Linked DNA regions of Geobacillus stearothermophilus ATCC 12980. The protein of the gene in region 2 binds, or shares a complex with, the protein of the main gene of each other region. Links are inferred from orthologs where the notes say so. Each region holds a gene or a part of one and is shown on either strand. Other genes may lie near its edges. The genes, in order: secY and secA.

Region 1 (3,315 bases), 2.4 Mb from region 2 along the record:
TTCCCGGGAACCCTTGGTATCCTTTAAACGATGGAACGGCGCCATGGGAACGAATCACTTCCTCCGCGATGGCATCCAGTTCCTTTGTCGTGACCCCGGGGCGAATATGGTTTTTCAACTCTTCCAACGTAGCGGAAACAATTTTTCCAGCCTCGCGCATGAGGTTGATTTCGTGCGCGGTTTTGCAAATGATCATCGAGCAAGTCCCCCGAGCAATTCACGAATATCGGCAAACACCTTTTCCATGTCCTGTTCGCCGTTAATGTTGCGCAAATAGCCTTTTTGTTCGTAAAAGTCAACGAGCGGCTTCATTTGTTTCATATTCACTTCGAGCCGGTTCGCCACTGTCGCTTCGTTATCATCGGCGCGCTGGTACAATTCCCCCCCGCACTTATCGCAAACACCCGGTTTCGCCGGCGGATGAAAAACAAGATGGTACGTCGCTCCGCAGTTGCGGCAAATCCGTCTGCCGGTCAAGCGCTCCATTAAAACGTCTTGGCGGACATCGATATGGATGACATAGTCAAGTTTGCGGCCAATGTCGGCCAACATCGTTTCCAGCGCCTCCGCTTGAGCGACCGTGCGCGGGAATCCATCGAGCAAAAAACCGTTTTGGCAATCGTCTTTGCTCAGCCGTTCACGGACAATGCCGATCGTCACTTCATCCGGAACAAGGTCGCCGCGGTCCATATATTGCTTCGCTTGAAGCCCTAGCGGCGTTCCTTCCTTCATCGCCGCCCGAAACATATCGCCCGTTGAAATGTGCGGAATACCGTAAGCCGCTACGATTTTCTCGGCCTGCGTGCCTTTGCCGGCACCCGGCAGCCCCATCAGCACTAAATTCATCCTAACTCCCCCTATCGGCAAGGGACGCCCGCTCTTGCCTTCTTTATTTGATGAATCCACGGTAATGGCGTTTCACCAGCTGGCTCTCAAGCTGTTTCATTGTCTCCAGCGCCACGCCGACGACAATGAGCAAGCTCGTACCGCCAATTTTCGCAGAAGGTGGCAAGTTCGCAACGTTCACGAAGAACACCGGCAGCACGGCAATGACCGCTAAAAAGACAGAGCCGACGAGCGTCAGCCGGTACAAAATTCTCGTTACATACTCTTGTGTATTCTTTCCAGGACGGATGCCTGGAATGTAGCCGCCTTGCTTCTTCAAATTCTCCGCCATTTGCTCCGGGTTGACTTGGACGAACGCATAAAAGTACGTAAACGCGATAATAAGCACGACGTAAATCGTCATGCCAATCGGATGGGTATAATCAAACGTTCGGCGAATCCACAATGTTACATCATTCGTGCCAAAAAACGATGCAATGGTCGGTGGTGCAATCAAAAACGATACAGCAAAAATGACCGGAATGACTCCCGCTGGGTTCACTTTGAGCGGCAAATGAGTCGAGTGGCCGCCCACCGAGCTTCGGCCCTCAAGCCGCTTTGCGTATTGAATCGGAATTTTCCGGAACGCCTGCTGGATGTAAATGACACCAACAATGACGGCAACGATCGCCAACGCCACAAGCAGGAGCCGGACGATGCGCAAAAACACATCTTCCCCGACATTCTCAAACTGTTGGGCGTAAATTTGGTTCAAGACCGTCGGAATGCCTGAGACAATCCCGGCGAAAATAATGATCGAAATGCCATTGCCCACGCCTTTCGCGGTGATCTGTTCGCCGAGCCACATTAAAAATGCGGTGCCGGCGGTCAAGACAACCGCGATCAACAAATACGTGCCGATGCCCGGATTTCGAATGAGCATCCCGCCGGCTAAATTGTTGAAGCCGTACGACATGCCAAGCGCTTGGATAAACCCGAGCACGACCGTGAAATAGCGGGTAAACTGAGCTAATTTACGCCGGCCAACCTCGCCTTGCTTCGACCACTCCGTAAATTTGGGAACAACGTCCATTTGCAGCAGCTGGACGATAATCGACGCGGTGATGTAGGGCATAACCCCCATGGCAAAAATTGAAAAATTTTGCAGCGCCCCGCCGCCAAAAATGTTCAGGACGCCGAACGAATTTAATTCATCTTGCAGCTTGAGCACATCGGTGTTCACGCTCGGAACCGGGATGAACGTTCCGATGCGGAACACGATCAGCATAAGAAGAGTGAAAATGATTTTGTTTCGAATATCACTGACGCGCATAAAGTTGGAGATTGTCCGAAACATTAAATCACCTCAGTTTTACCGCCAGCCGCTTCAATGGCCTCTTTCGCCGATGCTGAGAATTTATGTGCTTTGACCGTCAGTTTTTTCTCGATTTGGCCTTTGCCTAAAATTTTCACACCCGATTTCAACTTGCTAATAACGCCCGTTTCAAGGAGCAATTCCGGCGTTACTTCCGTTCCGTCTTCAAAACGGTTCAGTTTTTCCAAGTTCACGACTGCATATTCTTTCCGGTTGATGTTCGTGAAGCCGCGCTTCGGCAAACGGCGGAACAACGGTGTTTGACCGCCCTCAAAACCGAGGCGAACCCCCCCACCCGAGCGGGCATTTTGACCTTTTTGACCACGTCCGGACGTTTTGCCGTTGCCTGACCCGATCCCGCGGCCGACACGAACCGCTTTCTTCCGGGAACCCGGCGCTGGTTGCAATTCATGAAGTTTCATGGCGAAGCACCTCCTTACGATTATTCCTCAATTTCTTTCACTTTGACCAGATGAGCGACTTTGTTGATCATCCCGCGGATGGCAGGATTGTCGTTATGGACGACCGTTTGATGCATTTTCCGCAAGCCGAGCGTTCTGACGGTAATGCGCTGATCTTCCGGACGGCCAATCACGCTGCGCGTGAGGGTAATCGCCAGTTTTTTTGCCATGATCGTTCCCTCCTTATCCTAACAGTTCCTCGACTGTTTTGCCGCGCAATTTTGCTACGTCTTCGGCGCGTTTTAATTGTTTCAACCCATCGAACGTGGCGCGCACCATGTTGATTGGCGTGTTCGAGCCGATTGATTTTGACAAAATGTCGCTGATGCCCGCCAGCTCTAATACGGCACGGGCCGGACCGCCGGCGATAACCCCGGTACCTTCAGAGGCCGGTTTTAAAATGATTTCCCCAGCGCCGAAGTGGCCGATGACTTCATGTGGAATCGTTGTGCCGACGATCGGCACTTCAATTAAGTTTTTCTTCGCATCTTCAATGGCTTTGCGGATCGCTTCCGGAACTTCTTGCGCTTTCCCGGTGCCAAATCCGACGTGGCCGTTTTTATCGCCGACGACGACGAGAGCTGAAAAGCGCAGGCGACGTCCGCCTTTCACGACTTTTGCTACACGGTTGACCGCGACTACACGCTCTTCGAG
Region 2 (3,455 bases):
ATGCGCAACAACATCGACGCCCAGTCTTGCGACTCCGTGCCGCCCGCGCCCGGGTGGAGCTCCAAAATAGCGTTGTTTTGATCGTACGGCTCATTGAGCAGCAGCTGCAACTCAAACTCGCTGAAGTCTTTTGTCAGCTTTTTCGCTTCCTCGACCAGCTCAGCTTGGAGCTCGTCATCCGGCTCCTCCTTGAGCAATTCGTACGTCACTTCCAAGTTGTCAAACCGTTCTTCCAGTGAAGAAAATTCCTCAACGAGATCTTTAAGCGCATTCGCTTCCGAAATAACCGCCTGCGCCGCCTTTTGATCATCCCAAAAGTTGGGCGCGGCCATTTGCTCCTCTAATTCGCGAATGCGCGCCTGCTTCGCTTCGAGGTCAAAGAGACCCCCTAATTTCCGCTAATCGCTTAGCCATTTTCTCAAGCTCTTGCTTAATTTCCACCAAATCGATCATGTTGTCCTCACCTCATCATGAATATAGTATGTCAATGGTTCATATCTGCCATTCAAAAGGGAGGCAGCGCCCCCCTATTATTTATAAACCGTTACACCGTTCTTCCGCAACAATGTTTATATTTCTTCCCGCTCCCGCACGGGCACGGGTCGTTGCGGCCGACGCGCACCGCCTTGCGGACCGGTTTTTTCTTCGGCTCTTCGCCGTCTTCTTTCGGGTGAACCGCTTCGCCTTTGGCCACCTCTTGGCGCTCAAGGTTATGGTGGATTTCCGCCTTCATGATATAGGTGGCGACTTCCTCTTCAATCGCGGCAATCATGTTTTCAAACATCACATAGCCTTCCATTTGGTATTCGCGCAGCGGGTCAACTTGCCCGTAGGCGCGCAAATGGATGCCTTGGCGGAGCTGCTCCATCGCGTCGATATGGTTCATCCATTTCATATCGACAGCGCGCAAGACGACGACGCGTTCAAACTCGCGCATCTGTTCAGGCGGGATTTGCGCTTCTTTCTCATCATAGCGCGCCTTCACTTTCGACCAAATGAGCTCGATCATCTCTTCGGGCTCTTTGCCGCGCAAGTCAGCTTCCGTTACATCCCCTTCCGGAAGCAGATGGGCGTTGAGATACTCAACGAGCCCTTTCAAATTCCATTCTTCCGGAACCTCTTCTTTCGGCGTATGAGCGTTGACGACGCGCTCGATCACCGATTGGATCATCTTTTCGATAATGCCGCGCAAGTTGTCGGAATCAAGCACTTCATAGCGCTGGCGGTAAATGATTTCCCGCTGTTCGCGCAGGACATCGTCATATTGAAGCAGTTGCTTGCGGGCGTCGAAGTTGTTGCCTTCGACCCGTTTTTGCGCCGACTCAACGGCCCGTGTCACCATTTTGCTTTGGATCGGCTGCGAATCGTCCATCCCCAGGCGGTCCATCATCGCCATCAAGCTCTCGGAACCGAAGCGGCGCATCAACTCATCCTCAAGCGACAAATAGAACTGCGACACCCCCGGATCGCCTTGGCGTCCCGAGCGGCCGCGCAGCTGGTTGTCAATCCGCCGGCTTTCGTGACGCTCCGTGCCGATGACGGCCAATCCGCCAAGCTCCTTGACCCCTTCGCCAAGCTTAATGTCCGTCCCGCGCCCGGCCATGTTCGTCGCGATCGTCACCGCGCCTTTTTGTCCTGCTTGGGCGATGATCTCCGCCTCTTTCGCATGGTTTTTCGCGTTTAAGACGTTGTGCGGGATGCCGCGTTTTTTCAACATCTCCGACAACAGCTCCGACGTCTCGATCGCCACCGTGCCGACCAACACCGGCTGCCCTTTCGCATGGCGGGCGGCGATGTCCTCAACCACGGCGCGGAACTTCCCTTCCATCGTCCGATAAATCAAATCCGGACGGTCCTCCCGGATCACCGGGCGGTTCGTCGGAATGACGACGACGCGCATGTTGTAAATGTTGCGGAACTCTTCCTCTTCTGTTTTCGCCGTCCCCGTCATCCCCGCGAGTTTTTCATACATGCGGAAATAGTTTTGGAACGTAATCGTGGCCAACGTCATCGACTCGTTTTGAATCTCGAGCCCTTCCTTCGCCTCAATGGCTTGATGAAGCCCATCGCTGTAGCGGCGGCCATGCATCAAGCGCCCGGTGAACGGGTCGACGATGATCACTTTTCCGTCTTGCACGACGTAGTCGACATCGCGCTGCATCACAACATGCGCCCGCAGCGCCAGCTGAATATGGTGGTTGAGCGTCACGTGCTTCAAATCAAACAAGTTGTCGATGCCAAACGCCCGCTCGGCTTTGTTCATTCCTTCTTCCGTCAGCTGGACGCTTTTCGATTTTTCATCGTATGTGTAATCGACATCTTTGCGCAGCGTGCGGACAAACGCGTTCGCCTGCACATACAGCTTGGTCGACTTCTGCGCCGTCCCTGAAATGATGAGCGGCGTCCGCGCTTCATCGATCAAAATCGAGTCAACCTCGTCGATCACGGCAAAATGCAGCGGCCGCTGCACCATATGCTCCTTATAAAGCACCATGTTGTCGCGCAAATAGTCAAAGCCAAACTCGTTGTTCGTCCCGTACGTAATGTCGGCGTTGTACGCCGCTTGCTTCTCCTCGCGCGACATGCCGCTTAAGTTCAACCCGACAGTCATGCCTAAAAACTCATACAGTTTGCCCATTTCCGTCGCATCGCGCGTCGCCAAGTATTCGTTGACCGTCACGACATGCACGCCGCGCCCCGTCAAGGCGTTCAAATAGACGGGCATCGTCGCCGTCAACGTTTTCCCTTCACCCGTTTTCATCTCGGCGATGTCGCCCTCATGCAAAACGACGCCGCCCATAATTTGCACTTTATATGGGTACAAACCGAGGACGCGCTTCGCCCCTTCGCGCACAACGGCAAACGCCTCGACAAGCAAATCATCGAGCGATTCGCCTTGTTGGTAGCGGGCTTTGAATTCCTCGGTTTTTTGCCGCAACTGTTCATCGGACAGTCGGGCCATCTCCGGACCGAGCGCGTCGACTTGATCGGCAATTTTCTCAAGCCTTGCCAAATGACGCTTGTTCGGGTCAAATACTTTTTTTAAGACTCCAAGCATAGGAAACGCTCCTTATTTTTCATGGACTCACTTCTTCATCATATCATTATACAGGGATCAGTGACAACTGTTGCACAGGCTTCAAGAGGGGGCATGTCCAAGAGAGGGGATCACACTTGGACTGAAGTTGCTCAATCGCCGCTTCCGCATGGTGAAGCCGCCGATTCAGCGCATCCATTTCAAAACTTTTCTCCTCCACTTTTTCGTGAATTTTGCGAAGCAAGATTTGCACATCATCCACAAGCTGCGTTTCGACGCGATAAAGCGTTTCTTTCACTTCCATCAATTCAGTTTCCACGCCGTCCAATCGGGTCTCTACGCCGCCCAATCGCGTTTCCATGCCGTCTAACCGAGTCTCCACGCCATTCAACCGCGTTTCCACGCCGTCCAATCGGAA

What was found.
Region 1: the proteins of secA (region 2) and secY are in contact, whole or in part, in a crystal structure (PDB 3DIN), measured with the Thermotoga maritima proteins. The link is inferred for Geobacillus stearothermophilus ATCC 12980 from one-to-one orthologs. Residues at the interface, in WP_004082002.1 of Thermotoga maritima: Glu261, Ala262, Arg263, Lys300, Ala301, Arg302, Thr303, Ile304, Ile305, Leu323, Tyr324, Asp325, Pro326, Val329, Ser330, Tyr333, Ile336, Lys340, Phe345, Val349, Glu363, Phe364, Tyr374, Ser375, Gly376, Gly377, Glu393, Ile395, Thr482, Ser483; in WP_004081795.1 of Thermotoga maritima: Glu108, Gly109, Glu110, Glu111, Ala236, Glu237, Arg238, Arg239, Ile240, Thr241, Ile242, Gln243, Tyr244, Ala245, Arg246, Arg247, Val248, Thr249, Gly250, Arg251, Arg252, Val253, Tyr254, Gly256, Ala257, Ser258, Thr259, Tyr260, Leu261, Pro262.

What each region holds. Positions count from the first base shown.
Region 1 is NZ_CP128494.1:135,639-138,953, reverse strand. Bases 37-3,030 are described here. They hold secY (preprotein translocase subunit SecY), read right to left. Parts: upstream 2,183-3,030; coding sequence 890-2,182; downstream 37-889. Other genes in these bases: rpsE (30S ribosomal protein S5), read right to left, coding at 2,845-3,030; rpmD (50S ribosomal protein L30), read right to left, coding at 2,643-2,831; rplO (50S ribosomal protein L15), read right to left, coding at 2,182-2,622; QSJ10_RS00760 (adenylate kinase), read right to left, coding at 193-846; map (type I methionyl aminopeptidase), read right to left, coding at 37-196. Outside these bases: more of map, read right to left, coding at 1-36; more of rpsE, read right to left, coding at 3,031-3,315. UniProt on the Escherichia coli protein: The central subunit of the protein translocation channel SecYEG. Consists of two halves formed by TMs 1-5 and 6-10.
Region 2 is NZ_CP128494.1:2,506,503-2,509,957, forward strand. Bases 302-3,435 are described here. They hold secA (preprotein translocase subunit SecA), read right to left. Parts: upstream 3,059-3,435; coding sequence 545-3,058; downstream 302-544. Other genes in these bases: QSJ10_RS13715 (hypothetical protein), read right to left, coding at 3,105-3,435. Also shown: more of QSJ10_RS13715, read right to left, coding at 3,436-3,455. UniProt on the Escherichia coli protein: Required for protein export, interacts with the SecYEG preprotein conducting channel.